4 regions of the Desertibacillus haloalkaliphilus genome follow, and region 1 is predicted to be linked to each of the others. Evidence: riboswitches for the same ligand, from Rfam matches in the RefSeq annotation. Region 1 holds a riboswitch; each other region holds the start of a gene.
What was found. A riboswitch is a leader RNA that binds a small molecule or an ion and turns the genes downstream of it on or off. The one in region 1 is predicted to bind S-adenosylmethionine.
Positions count from the first base shown of each region.

Region 2: linked by a shared signal. The riboswitch ahead of KH400_RS07670 (methionine ABC transporter ATP-binding protein) and the one ahead of KH400_RS11390 (methionine biosynthesis PLP-dependent protein) in region 1 are both predicted to bind S-adenosylmethionine.
Region 3: linked by a shared signal. The riboswitch ahead of metK (methionine adenosyltransferase) and the one ahead of KH400_RS11390 (methionine biosynthesis PLP-dependent protein) in region 1 are both predicted to bind S-adenosylmethionine.
Region 4: linked by a shared signal. The riboswitch ahead of msrA (peptide-methionine (S)-S-oxide reductase MsrA) and the one ahead of KH400_RS11390 (methionine biosynthesis PLP-dependent protein) in region 1 are both predicted to bind S-adenosylmethionine.

Region 1 is NZ_JAHPIV010000009.1:50,878-54,603, reverse strand. It holds gene metC (cystathionine beta-lyase) at 1-976, opposite strand, end outside; gene KH400_RS11390 (methionine biosynthesis PLP-dependent protein) at 1,000-2,118, opposite strand; SAM riboswitch class I at 2,224-2,333, opposite strand; gene KH400_RS25295 (hypothetical protein) at 2,447-2,581, opposite strand; gene KH400_RS11385 (hypothetical protein) at 2,717-2,878, opposite strand; gene prsW (glutamic-type intramembrane protease PrsW) at 2,883-3,557, opposite strand; gene KH400_RS11375 (asparaginase) at 3,662-3,726, shown strand, end outside.
Region 2 is NZ_JAHPIV010000005.1:245,153-248,878, reverse strand. It holds gene KH400_RS07685 (hypothetical protein) at 1-520, shown strand, start outside; gene KH400_RS07680 (hypothetical protein) at 541-684, shown strand; gene KH400_RS07675 (YjcZ family sporulation protein) at 832-933, shown strand; SAM riboswitch class I at 1,221-1,326, shown strand; gene KH400_RS07670 (methionine ABC transporter ATP-binding protein) at 1,456-2,499, shown strand; gene KH400_RS07665 (methionine ABC transporter permease) at 2,459-3,121, shown strand; gene KH400_RS07660 (MetQ/NlpA family ABC transporter substrate-binding protein) at 3,215-3,726, shown strand, end outside.
Region 3 is NZ_JAHPIV010000001.1:344,714-348,439, forward strand. It holds gene KH400_RS01625 (gamma carbonic anhydrase) at 1-262, shown strand, start outside; gene metK (methionine adenosyltransferase) at 414-1,616, opposite strand; SAM riboswitch class I at 1,840-1,950, opposite strand; gene KH400_RS01635 (hypothetical protein) at 2,050-2,373, opposite strand; gene pckA (phosphoenolpyruvate carboxykinase (ATP)) at 2,719-3,726, shown strand, end outside.
Region 4 is NZ_JAHPIV010000011.1:110,973-114,698, forward strand. It holds gene KH400_RS13580 (MotA/TolQ/ExbB proton channel family protein) at 1-950, shown strand, start outside; gene KH400_RS13585 (OmpA family protein) at 943-1,638, shown strand; SAM riboswitch class I at 1,801-1,916, shown strand; gene msrA (peptide-methionine (S)-S-oxide reductase MsrA) at 2,097-2,561, shown strand; gene KH400_RS13595 (YheC/YheD family protein) at 2,616-3,389, opposite strand; gene KH400_RS13600 (hypothetical protein) at 3,568-3,726, shown strand, end outside.

The DNA of each region.
Region 1 (3,726 bases):
CAGCAAATACTGGAATTTTTGCATTCGCAACAAACTGTTTAACCGCTTCACGATCTCGCAAACGGAAGGACAGGACTGCACCATACCCCTGTGCTTGGTTCGCTTGAATGTCATGACCACGATGGCTTTCTAACCCTGGATAATAGACCTCTTCAACTTCAGGAACCTCACTTAACCACGTAGCGATTTGATGAGCAGCCTTTGACGAGTGCTCCATTCGCACATGTAACGTTTTTAACCCTCTTAAGACAAGCCAGCAATCTTGAACACCTAATATTGCCCCAAACGAGTTTTGTAAAAATGCAAGCTGATCCGCTAGTTCTTGGTCACTGACAACAGCTAAGCCTGCAATGACATCACTATGTCCGCCAATAAACTTCGTAGCACTATGTAAAACTACGTCTATGCCAAGTTCCAATGGCTTTTGAAGAGCTGGTGTTAAAAACGTATTATCTAAAAACGTTAGGCAATTGTTCTGCTTTGCTAAGCTTACTATTGCGCGGATATCTGTAATTTTCAATGTCGGATTTGATGGCGTTTCGATATAGAGTAATCTTGTGTTCGGTTGGATATTTTCTTTTACTTCCTCTACATCTGTCATATCAACAAACGTATGATCAATACCTAACCGCGTCAAAACTTCTGTTACTAGACGAAACGTTCCACCATAGACGTCTTTTGTTAAGACGACATGATCTCCCTTTGATAGTAACATAAATGACGTTGATATCGCCGCCATCCCAGATGAAAATGCAAATCCCCTACAACCACCTTCTAACTCGGCAATCGTTTCCTCTAACGCTTCTCTTGTTGGGTTCCCTGATCGTCCGTAATCGTAATTACCAAATGTCTCAAAGTCAAATTGATGAAACGTAGACGCGTGCTGAATCGGTACACTCACTGCTCCTGTTTGTTGATCAACTTTATGATCGTTATGTAGCAATTTTGTTTGAAAACTATACGTATCTTGACTCATTGTCCTCGTCCCCCGATTTCTAATTAAATTTGTTCATGCTCTTTGGCATAGCGAAAAGCTTGCTCTAAATCTTGAATTAAATCCTCAACATACTCCACTCCAACTGAAAACCGTAACAACCGATTACAAACCCCATTTGCGACCCGAACATCCTCAGGAATATCCGCATGGGTTTGTGTGGCAGGATATGTGAGTAAACTCTCAACACCACCTAGACTTTCTGCAAATGTAATCAGCTTTAATTGTTGTAAAAATGGATCCACCCAGTTTTCACTTATAATTCGAAATGAAATCATCCCACCTCGTCCCGGATATAAAACCTCATCGACACAAGGGTGATTACTTAAATATTCAACAACCTTTGTCGCGTTACGTTCATGTTGGTCCATGCGTAACGCAAGTGTTTTCATACCACGAATGAGTAACCAAGAATCAAAAGAACCCAAAGTTGCGCCAATTCCATTATGGTATAAGAAAAGCTGTTCACACAATTCTTTCCCCTTCGCAACGATTAAGCCTGCAATCAAATCATTATGACCACCTAAATACTTTGACGCACTATGGATAACAATATCTGCCCCTTCACGAATGGGTTGTTGTAACAGCGGCGTATAAAAGGTGTTATCTACAATAAACAGTAAATCATGCTTTTTTGCCAGTTGATTTAGGGCACCGAGATCTGCTTCTTGCATTAATGGATTGGTTGGTGTCTCAATAAAGATTGCTTTTGTCTTATCGGTTATTTGTTGTTCGAATTGCTCAAGGTTTCGTGGGTCACTAAATGTAAACGTTAGTCCCCATTTCGTCCACCCTTGTTCAAACAACCGATAGGTTCCACCATACAAATCTTGTGAAGCGAGAATCTCATCACCCTGTTCAAACAATGATAACACAGTTTGAATCGCAGCCATCCCCGAACTACAGGCAAAACCTTGGTCACCACCTTCAAGTTCAGCAATCGCATTTTCCAACACTTCACGCGTTGGATTTCCAGTTCTTGCATAATCATAGCCAGTGGACTGCCCAATTCCCGCGTGCCGATAAGCCGTTGATAGGTAAATAGGTGTATTAACGGCACCTGTCCTCTCATCCGTTCGGTTACCAATTTGTACCAATGTTGTTTCAAGTTGCTTTCTATTCATCCTGTTTTCCTCCTTTTACAAACCAGTACTTCAACCACTACTAATTATCAGGGTATAATAAAAACCTTCTTCATGATAAGAAGAAGGTTTTGTAGTCTCAACTTCTTCTTATCTTTCAAGCACACATCGCTTGATGGATTTAGCACCTGACCAATAACTAGCGGCTGGTTGCTGAGACTTCTTCGGGCCATTCCCTCCGTCTCTCTTGATAAGAACTTTATTAATAATATATAAATAGTAAATATTCAGCTTATTAGTTTAAAATACAGCAAAACAGTAGGGAATACAAGAGTATTTTTATAATTTTTATAAAGTTTACAAATCTCCTTTAAAAGAAAACGATTTCATGGACACTCTTATATAAAAAGCAACCGCTTATAATTTCAGGTTCACCTGTTACTCTTTTATCGTTTAAACAACCTTCTTTTCTCAGCGCCAACTCCTTGAACCACCTTCTACTCATCAGTGCATTCTCCCTCACACTCCCATCTCCGCCCCTTTTCCACAAAAAAAGACTACGACAAAAGGAGTTGGTTTTTACCTTTTGTCCTAGCCTCGAACAATTGCCAATAGTTTAACTAGTTTTGTCACGACACCTTTATTCAGGTGAAGCTTCAACGCGAAGCTGCTCCTCATTCCCACAAATACATCGTTTGAATCCAGTATCATAGCCGCCTTCTTTATTCTGGCGACCCCTAAGTATATATTTTTCCCCACATTTTGAACAACGAATGACAATACGAAAACGCTTATCTGGCACAGTATCACTCCTTATCTATCGGCAAATCCTTTGTGCGTTGACTCAGATTAGCCCTTTTTACTTTTTGTAAGGCTAACCACCATAAGAAAAACATAAACGGTACAATTAATAACTTCACGTATTGATTAGCTGCAAGTAACATAAAATCATATAGCCCATGCAATACAACTGGAAGTGTCAAAGAGAGGAAAACCCAGATGAAGGTTTTGGAAGACGAAACACTTGCTTTACCTAAATAATATCCCATAATCACACCAAATAATGCATGACTCGATACAGGAAAAAACGCCCGTCCAATCGCCCCTTCTATCCCATAAGCAATTAAGTATAAAATATTTTCAACCGTTGCAAACCCTAATGATATAGCAGCTCCAAATACGATTCCATCATAATGTTCGTTAAATCTTGCGTGTTTATACGATAGAAAAAATAGCAGGAACCATTTAAAAAATTCTTCAATGAGCCCAGCGCGTATAAATGCATGGCTAAATGCATCTAGTAGATACCCTTCCGCTTCAAAAGCATACTGTAGGACCATCACCGGAAACACTATAAGCGAGCCATAAACAAAATTTCGAGTCACCATTGCAATCGTTGTACGCTCATAGTCATCTTTGAGATAAAAATAACACAACAAAGCGATGCCCGGTGCAATTCCAGCAGATATAACTGCAAACAACAGCCTTCCATTCCCCTCTGTTTTTTTTCATCGTAACATGTTACTTTTATTTAAGAAACCATAGTTTGGTTATGAAAGCCTACATTAAATGAGGTGAAGCAGTTATGAAAAAGATATTACTTTTACATACAGGCGGTACGATCGCGATGCATGAAGATGAACAAACAGG
Region 2 (3,726 bases), on a different contig from region 1:
AGCACTCACATTAACCATCCTTGTCATTCTCATCATTCTCAATTCATACCTATTCGGTACGTATGGCTTATTCAAAATCGCTAAACGTCAACAAGTCCCCTGTGCTTGGCTTGCTTTCATTCCTGTCGTAAACCTATGGCTTATTGGAGAGGTCATTTCAAAGCAGGTACCAGCCCCCTTCAACAAGCATACAGGGTTTTCATTACTTGGAATGACGCTCTCGCTACTTGCTATTGAACTGTTCCTTTACTCTCATCCTTTTTTTATTATTCTTCTTGCTATCATCGCATGTTACAGCACGTATATGCTCTTAGCGAACCTAACTGAGCACCCGTTGATGCTGACATTATTGTCCATTGCTACATGCTGGACCGTCACCGGATTTTTCGTCTTTATTAATCGCTCAAACCAGATGGAACATCTACCAAAACCCGTTCTTTCTATGCCGTTTCAAAAAATCATTTCCAAGGTCTCACTAAAAAAAATCAAGAATAACAACAATGAAAGTAAGCCACTTTAAAGAAAAAACGAGGTGTTCACATGCTTTCAAATAACAACAACAAAACTGGTAACTATACGGTTGCTGGAACAAACATTGATGAGGTAAAACGAAAAAATCGCCAATCCGGCCTCACCTATAACGAAGTCAAACAGCTACTAGCCAAACGTGTCAATCATCGTTAATCCGCTGCATTATCACTCTAATCATTAGGCAATCACCCAATTATGTAATTTTAGGTTATTTGCCCAAACAATATTTCTCATCCTACATAGATTATGTATTGTAAGTCGCTCAAAAGACACTCATTATCTCAAAGGAGGTTTTCATTCATGAGCGCACATGTAGGAGCAGGTTATACAGGTGGATTCGCGTTAATCGTCGTGTTGTTTATTCTATTAATCATCGTTGGTGCAGCATTTGTAGGCTACTAATATAAGAACCATAAGGGATAGACGTAATGTCTATCCCTTTATTTTATGGCTTTGAAACTTTCATCACATAACCGGTCAACTCAAAGCTTCTACAACAGTCAGTTCTTACACACTCATTCCCCCCACCCTTCTTTTACACAAAATTACTATTCAAAAATATTGATTTTCTATTTCCTTTGGTCACAACAATGTAAGCGCTATATTAGGTATAGACTCAAAAATGGTTGTTGACAATATGTTTTATTTAATTTAACATTTAATCAATCTTAATTTTTAGAACTTTATAACTCTTATCAAGAGTGACTGAGGGATCAGGCCCTATGACGTCCGGCAACCTCCATTTTTTGGAACGGTGCTACTTCCTGCAGAATGTTTCATTCTGGGAGATGAGGAGAACGAATAAATTCGTACTGCTTCTTTCTTAAGGTGAAAGAAGCAGTTTTTATTTTATCAATCCCGGTAGCGATCCCAAATGAATATGGTTATTATTCAAAAAAATTTTTACTAAAAGTAGGTGAGCATATGATCGAAATCAACAATTTAGTGAAAGAGTATAAATCGAAAAAAGGGACCGTTCGAGGTGTTGACAATGTATCATTGGACATTAATCACGGAAATATTTTTGGAATCGTTGGTTACAGCGGTGCTGGTAAAAGTTCTTTATTACGCTGCTTGAATTTAATGGAAAAGCCTACTTCAGGAGCCGTTAAAATCAATGGCGTAAACCTTGTTGAACTGAATAATAAACAACTCCGTGATGCCCGACAAAAGATCGGAATGATCTTTCAACACTTTCACTTAACGAGCTCAAAAACTGTATTTGATAACATTGCTTTCGCCTTAAAAGCAGCAAAAAAATCTAAAGCAGATATTGAAAAACGAGTCGATGAACTTTTAGAGATGGTTGGGTTAGCTGATAAGAAAAACTATTACCCCTCCCAATTAAGTGGTGGACAAAAGCAACGAGTGGGGATTGCTCGAGCTCTTGCCAATGATCCGAAAGTGCTTTTATGTGATGAGGCAACGTCAGCACTAGACCCTAGTACAACAAAATCCATATTGAACCTCTTAAAAAAAATTAATCAAGAGCTAGGGCTAACAATTGTTTTAATTACTCATGAAATGGAAGTTGTCAAAGAGATTTGTGATCAGATTGCCGTTATGCAAAATGGACAAGTGATTGAAACAGGTCCCGTCTATGATATCTTTGCAAATCCAAAAGAAAATCTTACTCAAGATTTCATTCAAAGTGTTTTACAGTTTGAACTACCGCAACATTTAACTGACAACTGTAATGGAACAATCATTAAACTACAGTTTCAAGGGGCAATTGCTGAAGAGTCGGTCGTTTCTGATGTCCTCCAAAAGTTTCAAGTTAAAGGAAATATCCTACACGGTAAGATTGAATATATCAAAGAAAAACCTCTTGGTATTTTTGTTATGGAACTAAGAGGGGACGGTAAAGAAATAGAAGATTTACTAAGCTATTTAAGGAACCGTACACAAGGGGTGGAGGTGATTAAATATGGTAGAAGCACTAATCGAGTTATGGCCGGAGTTAAATAAAGCTTTTTTCGAAACTCTTTATATGGTTATCATATCTTTAAGTATTGCCATTCTTTTTGGTTTACCACTAGGTATTCTTCTATTTGTTACAGATCGTGATTTATTTTTAGAGAACAAAGTCATCAAATCATTCGTTGGTGTTTTTGTAAATTTAGTTCGATCCATTCCTTTTATTATTTTACTCGTAGCCCTGTTACCATTTACGCAATGGATTACTGGTACCACAATTGGACCAACTGCAGCATCCGTTTCACTGTCAGTGGCAGCGATTCCCTTCTTTGCTAGAATCGTAGAATCGGCAGTCAGAAAAATTGATAAAGGTGTTGTCGAAGCGGCAATCGCTGTTGGGGCAACACCATGGATGATTATCAAGGATGTCTTATTACCAGAGGCAAGGCCAGGAATTATCCAAGGCTTGACGATCACTACGATTAGTTTAATTGGTTACTCTGCCATGGCAGGTATCGTTGGTGGTGGGGGAATTGGTGATTTAGCCATTCGATTTGGCTACTACCGTTACGATAATACGGTCATGTTTACAACAATCATTATCTTAATTTGCCTAGTTCAGTTCATTCAGTATGCTGGGGACTACATCGCCCGCACGGTCGATAAAAGATAGTTGTTTAGTGATTTAAATTTTTAGTTTTATTAACTAAAAAGACAATATACATTCGCCTTATCGGCAAAATACATTCAAAAAGGAGAATAAAAAATGAACAAATTGAAATTATTTTTATTTTCATGTCTAATGATTGCGTTAGTTGCAGCATGCTCAAACAGCTCTGAAGAAGCAGCTCAAGACTCTGGACAAGCAGATGACAAAGGGACTTTAACGATTGGTGCAACATCTGGTCCATATAGCGACATGGTTACCAAAGCCATTCAACCCGGCTTAGAAGAACAAGGTTATACAGTTGATGTGATTGAATTTAATGACTATATTCAACCAAACACTGCATTAGGTAACGGGTCAATCGATGCTAACCTATTTCAGCATAAGATTTACATGGAGAACTTTGCTGAAGGTAACAATCTAGATTTATCCGAGGTTGTAGTTGTTCCTACTGCCCCAATGGGTATTTACTCAAACAAGTTTGATTCGATGGATGAAATTGAAGATGGGGCTGAAATTGCGGTTCCAAACGATCCAACTAATTTAGCACGTGCATTGCTCATGCTTGAGGAAGCAGGATTAATTACAGTTAATGAAGAGGCTAATCCCTT
Region 3 (3,726 bases), on a different contig from region 1:
CTGTACCCTTCGTAAAAATGCACTGATCGGGATGGGTTCAACCGTCCTAGATGGTGCTGAAGTTGGTGAAGGAGCCTTTATCGGAGCAGGCAGCCTCGTTCCACAAGGAAAGAAAATCCCAGCTAACAGCTTAGCCTTTGGACGTCCTGCCAAGGTCGTCAGAGAACTTACCGATGAAGACCGCAAAGATATGGCGCGGATTCGCCGTGAATACGTTGAGAAGGGGCAATATTACAAGAGCTTGCAAGAACCAAAGCGCTAGGTTACTGAACCTTCATCGTATCATATACAACATTTCATCGCTCTCCTTGAACCTGCTTTTCATACTTTTCGTGATCTCCCCTTATCTATTTTTAAAAAAGAAGCTTGAGGATGAACTCCCCAAGCTTCTTTTTATCGTAGTTAAGACGCCCTTATAGCATCGCTTGCTTTTGCAAGGCTTCAGCTTTATCCGTACGCTCCCATGGAAGGTCCACATCTGTGCGTCCAAAGTGTCCATAAGCCGCAGTTTGCTTGTAAATCGGACGACGTAGGTTCAGCATTTTGATTAGACCTGCCGGACGAAGATCGAAGTTTTCACGAACAAGCCCAACAAGTACTTCCTCAGAAACCTTTCCTGTTCCAAATGTATCAACAGAAATGGAAACTGGCTGTGCCACACCGATGGCATATGCAAGCTGAACTTCACACTTATCCGCAAGACCAGCTGCAACGATATTTTTAGCGACATAGCGCGCACCATATGCTGCCGAACGGTCAACCTTTGTTGCATCCTTACCAGAGAATGCACCGCCACCGTGACGAGCATATCCACCGTACGTATCAACAATGATTTTACGCCCTGTTAAGCCCGCATCCCCTTGTGGTCCACCGATAACGAAACGACCCGTCGGATTAATGAAATATTTCGTATCTTCATCAATTAACCCTTCTGGTACGACTGGCGCAATTACATATTCTTTTAAATTGCGTTGAATTTGCTCAAGCGTTATCTCAGGGTGATGTTGTGTTGAGATGACAATCGTGTCAATTCGTAATGGTTGACCATTTTCATCATATTCTACCGTTACTTGCGTTTTACCGTCCGGACGCAAGTATGGAAGGACCTCTTCTTTACGCACTTCTGTTAACTTACGTGCGAGTCGATGAGCAAGCGAAATCGGTAATGGCATCAATTCATCCGTTTCATTATTGGCATAACCAAACATTAAGCCTTGGTCACCGGCACCAATCGCTTCAATTTCATCGTCAGTCATTTGACCTTCACGTGCTTCTAACGCTTGGTCAACCCCTTGAGCAATATCTGCTGACTGCTCATCGATTGATGTTAATACCGCACACGTTTCTGAATCGAATCCATACTTCGCTCGTGTGTACCCAATGTTCTTCACTGTATCACGAACGACTTTCGGGATATCAACATATGTAGACGTTGAGATTTCACCAGACACAAGCACTAACCCTGTGCTGACCGTTGTTTCACATGCCACGCGGGCGTTCGGATCCTTTTTTAAAATTTCATCAAGAATCGCATCAGAAATTTGGTCACAAATCTTATCCGGATGCCCCTCTGTTACCGATTCTGATGTAAATAAACGACGACTTCTTTCTACCATGATAAGTATCCTCCTTCGCACACCGACAAAATCGACTATTTACATAAAAGTGTTCACAAAAACGGCTTGTTCTACTCTTATCATGAAATAGCAATTTGTCTACTATGCTAAAATTTGATACGGCACTCATTCCCCCCACTATTGTGAGTATGAACTGAACATGTATAACCACGAAAACCCTTTTCCATCAATGAGGAAAAGGGTTGGTCCATTCACCTTTCACCTCTTATCGATCAAGGCTACGCCTTGCAGGTTAGCACCTTTTCACCATTTTTTATTGGTGTTGGTTGCTGGGTTTCTTCGGGCCTGTCCCTCCACCTACTCGGGATAAGAGTATCCGTTCGCGACATATCATAACGTAGATGATAGACGATGTCAACCAATGACGGTTGACATCGCTATTTGTTTCCATGTATGGTACACAACCAAGCTGTTAATACGGCGTATCCTGTGTGTTATTCCTTCTATTTTCCTGCTCTTGACGTTCTTCCTCGCGCATTTGCAGTCGCAATAGTTCATTTTGGTTATCCCTAGGCTTTACCTGACTATATACCCCGCTTGCGGTTAACCCAATCACTAACGCTGTTAGCACTTCATTTCCCCACTCACGAGGAATAAACCATAATATCATCGCAAAGAAGATCGCTAGTAGCGCTCGATATTTTTTATCAATCGAAAAGGCATTCCCAACAACCGTTACAAGCGCAGCAACAACAGCCGCTACTGTTGCTAGATCCATCATTGTTATTTCTGGCATAGCATAGGTTCCCTCCCTTTCTTCCATATGCTATGCAGGTGCCGCTTTTTCGGTAACCAAAAACGACCTAGAAGCCTTAAACAAGCAATTGTTACATACTAAAAGGGACAAGTAAAGTAGCCTTTATTATTTATTCATTTGTACATTTATAACACACTCGTTTTCATTCCTTCATATTATATCTAACAATCTCCTCGCACGAACTAGTGATAACTTAAGAAATTTATAAAAATAGTATAGACTATTATTTTTAATGTGTTATACTATTTTCAACAGTAAAAGCACAGCAAAAATTAACCAATGATAAAATTAAAATATACTTAAAAAGAAAGGGTTTTGTTGCAAATGAGTACAGTTAGCTTTGGGACTGAATTAGACCAAATTTTAAGCGGAGAGAATGTTCTTTTAGACTTACCGATTTCAAAGTTAGTCGAAAAGTCACTAATGCGAAATGAAGGGGTCTTGACTGAAAGTGGTGCCTTAAACGTTGAAACAGGAAAATACACTGGTCGTTCCCCTAAAGATAAATTTATTGTAGACGAAGCTTCTGTATCAGACAAAATTGATTGGGGCTCTGTCAACCAGCCGATTGATAAAGAAACATTTTCAAAACTTTATAAAAAAGTACTTGATCACTTAAAAGAGAAAGATGAAGTGTTTGTTTCTCACGCGTATGCTGGTGCTGATTCAAGCTATCGCTTACCAATCCAAGTCATTAATGAATTTGCTTGGCACAACCTTTTTGCACGTCAATTATTCATTCGTCCAACACAAGAAGAGTTAGAAACAATTACTCCTGAATTCACAATCGTTTCTGCTCCAGAATTCAAAGCGGATCCTGTTGTTGATGGTACGAATTCAGAAACATTTATTATGGTCTCATTTGAAGAGAGAATCGTTCTCATCGGTGGTACTGAATATGCTGGTGAAATGAAAAAATCAATCTTCTCAGTGATGAATTACTTGCTGCCGGAGCAAAATGTTCTTTCGATGCACTGTTCTGCCAATGCAGGTAAAGAAGGTGATGTTGCGTTATTCTTCGGGCTTTCTGGCACGGGTAAGACAACGCTTTCAGCTGATCCTAACCGTTACTTGATCGGAGATGATGAGCACGGTTGGTCTAATAATGGTGTCTTTAACATTGAAGGTGGGTGCTACGCAAAATGTGTAAACCTATCGTATGAGAAAGAACCACAAATTTGGAACGCCATTCGTTTCGGAGCGGTACTAGAGAATGTTGTTCAAAGTGACGTCACCGGCAAGCCTGATTATGATGATACGAGCTTAACAGAAAATACACGTGCAGCGTATCCATTGGAATCGATTCCAAATACGATCATTCCAAGTGTTGCT
Region 4 (3,726 bases), on a different contig from region 1:
AGTTATTTGCTTATTTTTATAACATGGATCAGCGAAATGAACGAATGGCAAGTGCTTTTACGGAAACGTATAGGAAGATAGACGAATTAACAACGTCACAGAAAGAAACGATGAACCAATTCCAGACAGCTGTTGTTGATTGGAAAAACTATTTTGCCTCCATTAGTGAGAAGCAGGAATCGATTCATGGCTCATTTGTGCGAGCGACTGCACAAAGTGAGAATCTTGTATCGATGATGAAAACGAATAACGAACAGTTTGCGCGAATTTTTGGAGGCGATTTAAGCTCGAAGCTGAGCGGGATTTCAACGCATTTAAGAGGGCTGAAGAACGACTTCGATAAACTCGGAAATTCGATTGTTCGCCTGCCTGAGGCACTAGAAACGATTCATACCGCTCAAGAAGAATATAAAAGTCTCTTGTCAGGTCGACTTGAAGAGCTTCAGCAATTTAATCAAGAGTTCCATGATCATTTACGGGCTCACGCCAGAGAATCGCAATCGTTTGAAAAGCATTTAAATGCTGCCTCTCGTTCCTATGAGCAAGTGGGCGTTAAGAATCATCAAATGCTTACTGAAATCAACCGTACGATTGCAGATATGAAAGATTCATTTAACCACCGCGAAAATCAGATTGAATCAAGCGTGTCCGTGCTAAAAGACACCCTCTCAAGGTATGTTAGCAGTTTAGAGGGAACCCTGGGTGACCGCCTCGATAAGGTGAGTCGCAACATCGGTGGTTATGTTGTCGATATTAACGACGCGATGAAAAAAGAATTTAAGCAAATCGGAGAAATTACAGAAGATCAACAGCAAAGAAGCGCTCGTTTTATGCAACAGACGATCAGTGAATTAAGTCAAGAAATTCACACGTTAAATCGTCAACTCCAGTCGCTCTCTCAAGGGGCGATGAGTCAACCAACGAGAGTAAGGGTTGGAAGCAATGATTAAGAAGTATAAAAAACTATTCCATGGTGAACAAGAGGAAGGACACTTTTGGCCATCATTTACGGATTTATTAACAGCGCTTCTTTTATGTTTTATTTTAATTTTTATTATCATGATGGTGATCAAATCGTTTCAGATTGAAGAGATGAATCGGACGATTGATCAAATCATGGGGGTTAGAGTCGATTTAATTAATGACTTGAATGATGAATTTAGTGATTCAACGTTAAATGTTGAAATTGATGAGGAGACTGGTGCTCTGATCTTTGATACGGACATTTTGTTTGCGTTTGATGAAACGGTGTTAAAGCCTGAGGCGTTTACGTTTTTAGATGAATTTGTACCCGCTTATTTAGATGTCCTCTTAGAAAGCGGCTATGAAGAGTATATTTCAGAAATTATTATCGAAGGTCATGCGGACAGAATTGGTGACTATCTATACAATCTCGAGCTGTCGCAAGAGCGAGCATTTAGTGTCGCAGAATATGTGCTCAGCGATGATTTTCCTTATCAGAACATCCAAGCACATTTGAAAGATAAGCTAACCGTCAACGGTCGATCCTATACAGATGGTCGTACGGATGTAGAGGGTAACTATAGCAACCAAGAATCTCGACGAGTCGAATTTAAATTCCGTTTAAAGGACGAAGAGATATTAGAAAAAACCCATGAGCTGTTAAATGGAGCATAAGAGTTTGATATGGACTCACCTAATCATCTTGAATGATTGGGTGATTTGCCTTTTAAAATGTAATGCAAAGGTGATTTTATTTATTTTTGAAAATTTTCCTTGCAAAGTAGCCACCAATCAGATACAATTTTATTTAACAAATAAAAATTAATAGCGATAGACTTCTTATCCAGAGTGGTGGAGGGACTGGCCCTTTGAAACCCGGCAACCATTAAATCAAGTCATTGATTTGAACGGTGCTAATTCCTGCAAGGATTGACTTCCTTGGGAGATGAGAGGATCGTATACATATACGATAACCTCTCTACATTCATTAGAGAGGTTTTTCTTATACTATCAGAATTTATTAGCGTTAGGACGATAGTATAACGTCAACTAAGGTTTTCGCCATCGGTTGATGAAAAGCCAAGTTTTTGTATATGGAAAGAAGGTTTATCGCTCGAAAAGGAGCGAGTAAAATGGAAAAAGCAGTATTTGCAGCAGGTTGTTTTTGGGGTGTTGAAGCATTTTTTGAAGAGGTTCGTGGCGTAGAAGAAACAAGAGTCGGTTATACAGGTGGCGATGTAGAGCACCCTTCTTATGAAGAAGTGAAATCAGGTCAAACCGGTCATGCAGAAGCGATTGAGATTTGGTATAATCCGTGGAAAATTTCATATGCAGAACTAGTGGATAAATTTTTTGAATGTCATAATCCAACAACACGTAATCGTCAAGGAATTGATGTCGGCACACAATACCGTTCGGCGATCTTCTTTCAAAACCTTCAGCAACTAGAAGTAGCGGTGAAGAAGAAAGCTGAATTAAACCGTACGAGTCCAAAGCTGATTGTCACAGAAGTTGCACCAGCCAAACCATTCTATCAAGCTGAGGAATATCATCAGAAGTATTTCCAGAAAAACGGGACGTTGGCTTGCGGGATTTAAAACATTCTCGGGTGCCAGGCACCTTAAAAGGGGTGCCTGGCACCGTTTCGTGTTTTACCCTCGATTATAGGCGCGAATCTTTCGAAGTGCGGAGCGATCATTTAACTCCATAAACATATCGATGGTAGGCTCTAAATTTGCTTCTATGATCCATATATCCCCTTTTGGGTCAACGCCTACATCTAACCCGATACCTCGGTATTCAGGGTAGTAATCTTGTATGCTCTGAACGTTTTTTACAGAAGCCTTGTTCATTTCTTCGATCAGTTTACACTTATCGTCTACTACTATATTTGATTGTTCGATAGCTGTTTCAAGATTTAATACTTGTTTAGCTACATTCGTAACCGCAAATCCGCTTGCTGCTACTTTAGCTGCTACGCCAGTTACCATCCAATCATCAGATTCTTTTTTCCGCTGCACCATAACCCTTAGATCGAATGGACATTCGTTAATTGTCGCAAGTGGTATATATTGTTGGATGATGTGACACTTGCCATTTAAATACGAGTTTGAAAGATAGGTATAGGCTTCTTCTCTATTACAAAACACTTTTTTCTTTTGTTCCATATGAAGCTTGATTTTTCCATCGTTCATGCAAGAGATCTTCGCAACTTTCCTCCCATATTTTCCGTAGCTTGGTTTCACGATAACTTCTCCATATTTATCAAGCATCTTCCATAGAGATTTTTTTGAAAACAGTTTTGTCTTTGGTAGGTGTTGACGTACTTTTTTCTTCTGTTTCATCAATGTATACTTTCTCCATTTGCCTACGTATCGTTCATATTCTGTATCCAATGAATTGATAGAAAGCTTTGATTCGGCCATAGTATCCTCTCCTAAAAACAGAAAGTCTGTATTTATAAGTTATGAAATTTTTCTCAATATGCTTGTTTATCCCCCTAAGAGTGACCTAGTTCTTTTCAAAATAGGTATTTTCCATCTTCCATCTATCTATACAAAATAACCTGATTTGAATATAAAAATAAAAAAGGAGGGATTGCTGTTGAATAGAGGTGACCTACTGCCTATTAGACGGCTTCTTGAAATGCAGAAAATGGACAGTCTTGTGGAACTGCTGGATCAAGGAGTTGAAAAGGATGAGTTACGAGCCCAATTTGAGAGGACGGTTTTGGAAGGTGATCCTCATTATCAAAGGTTAATG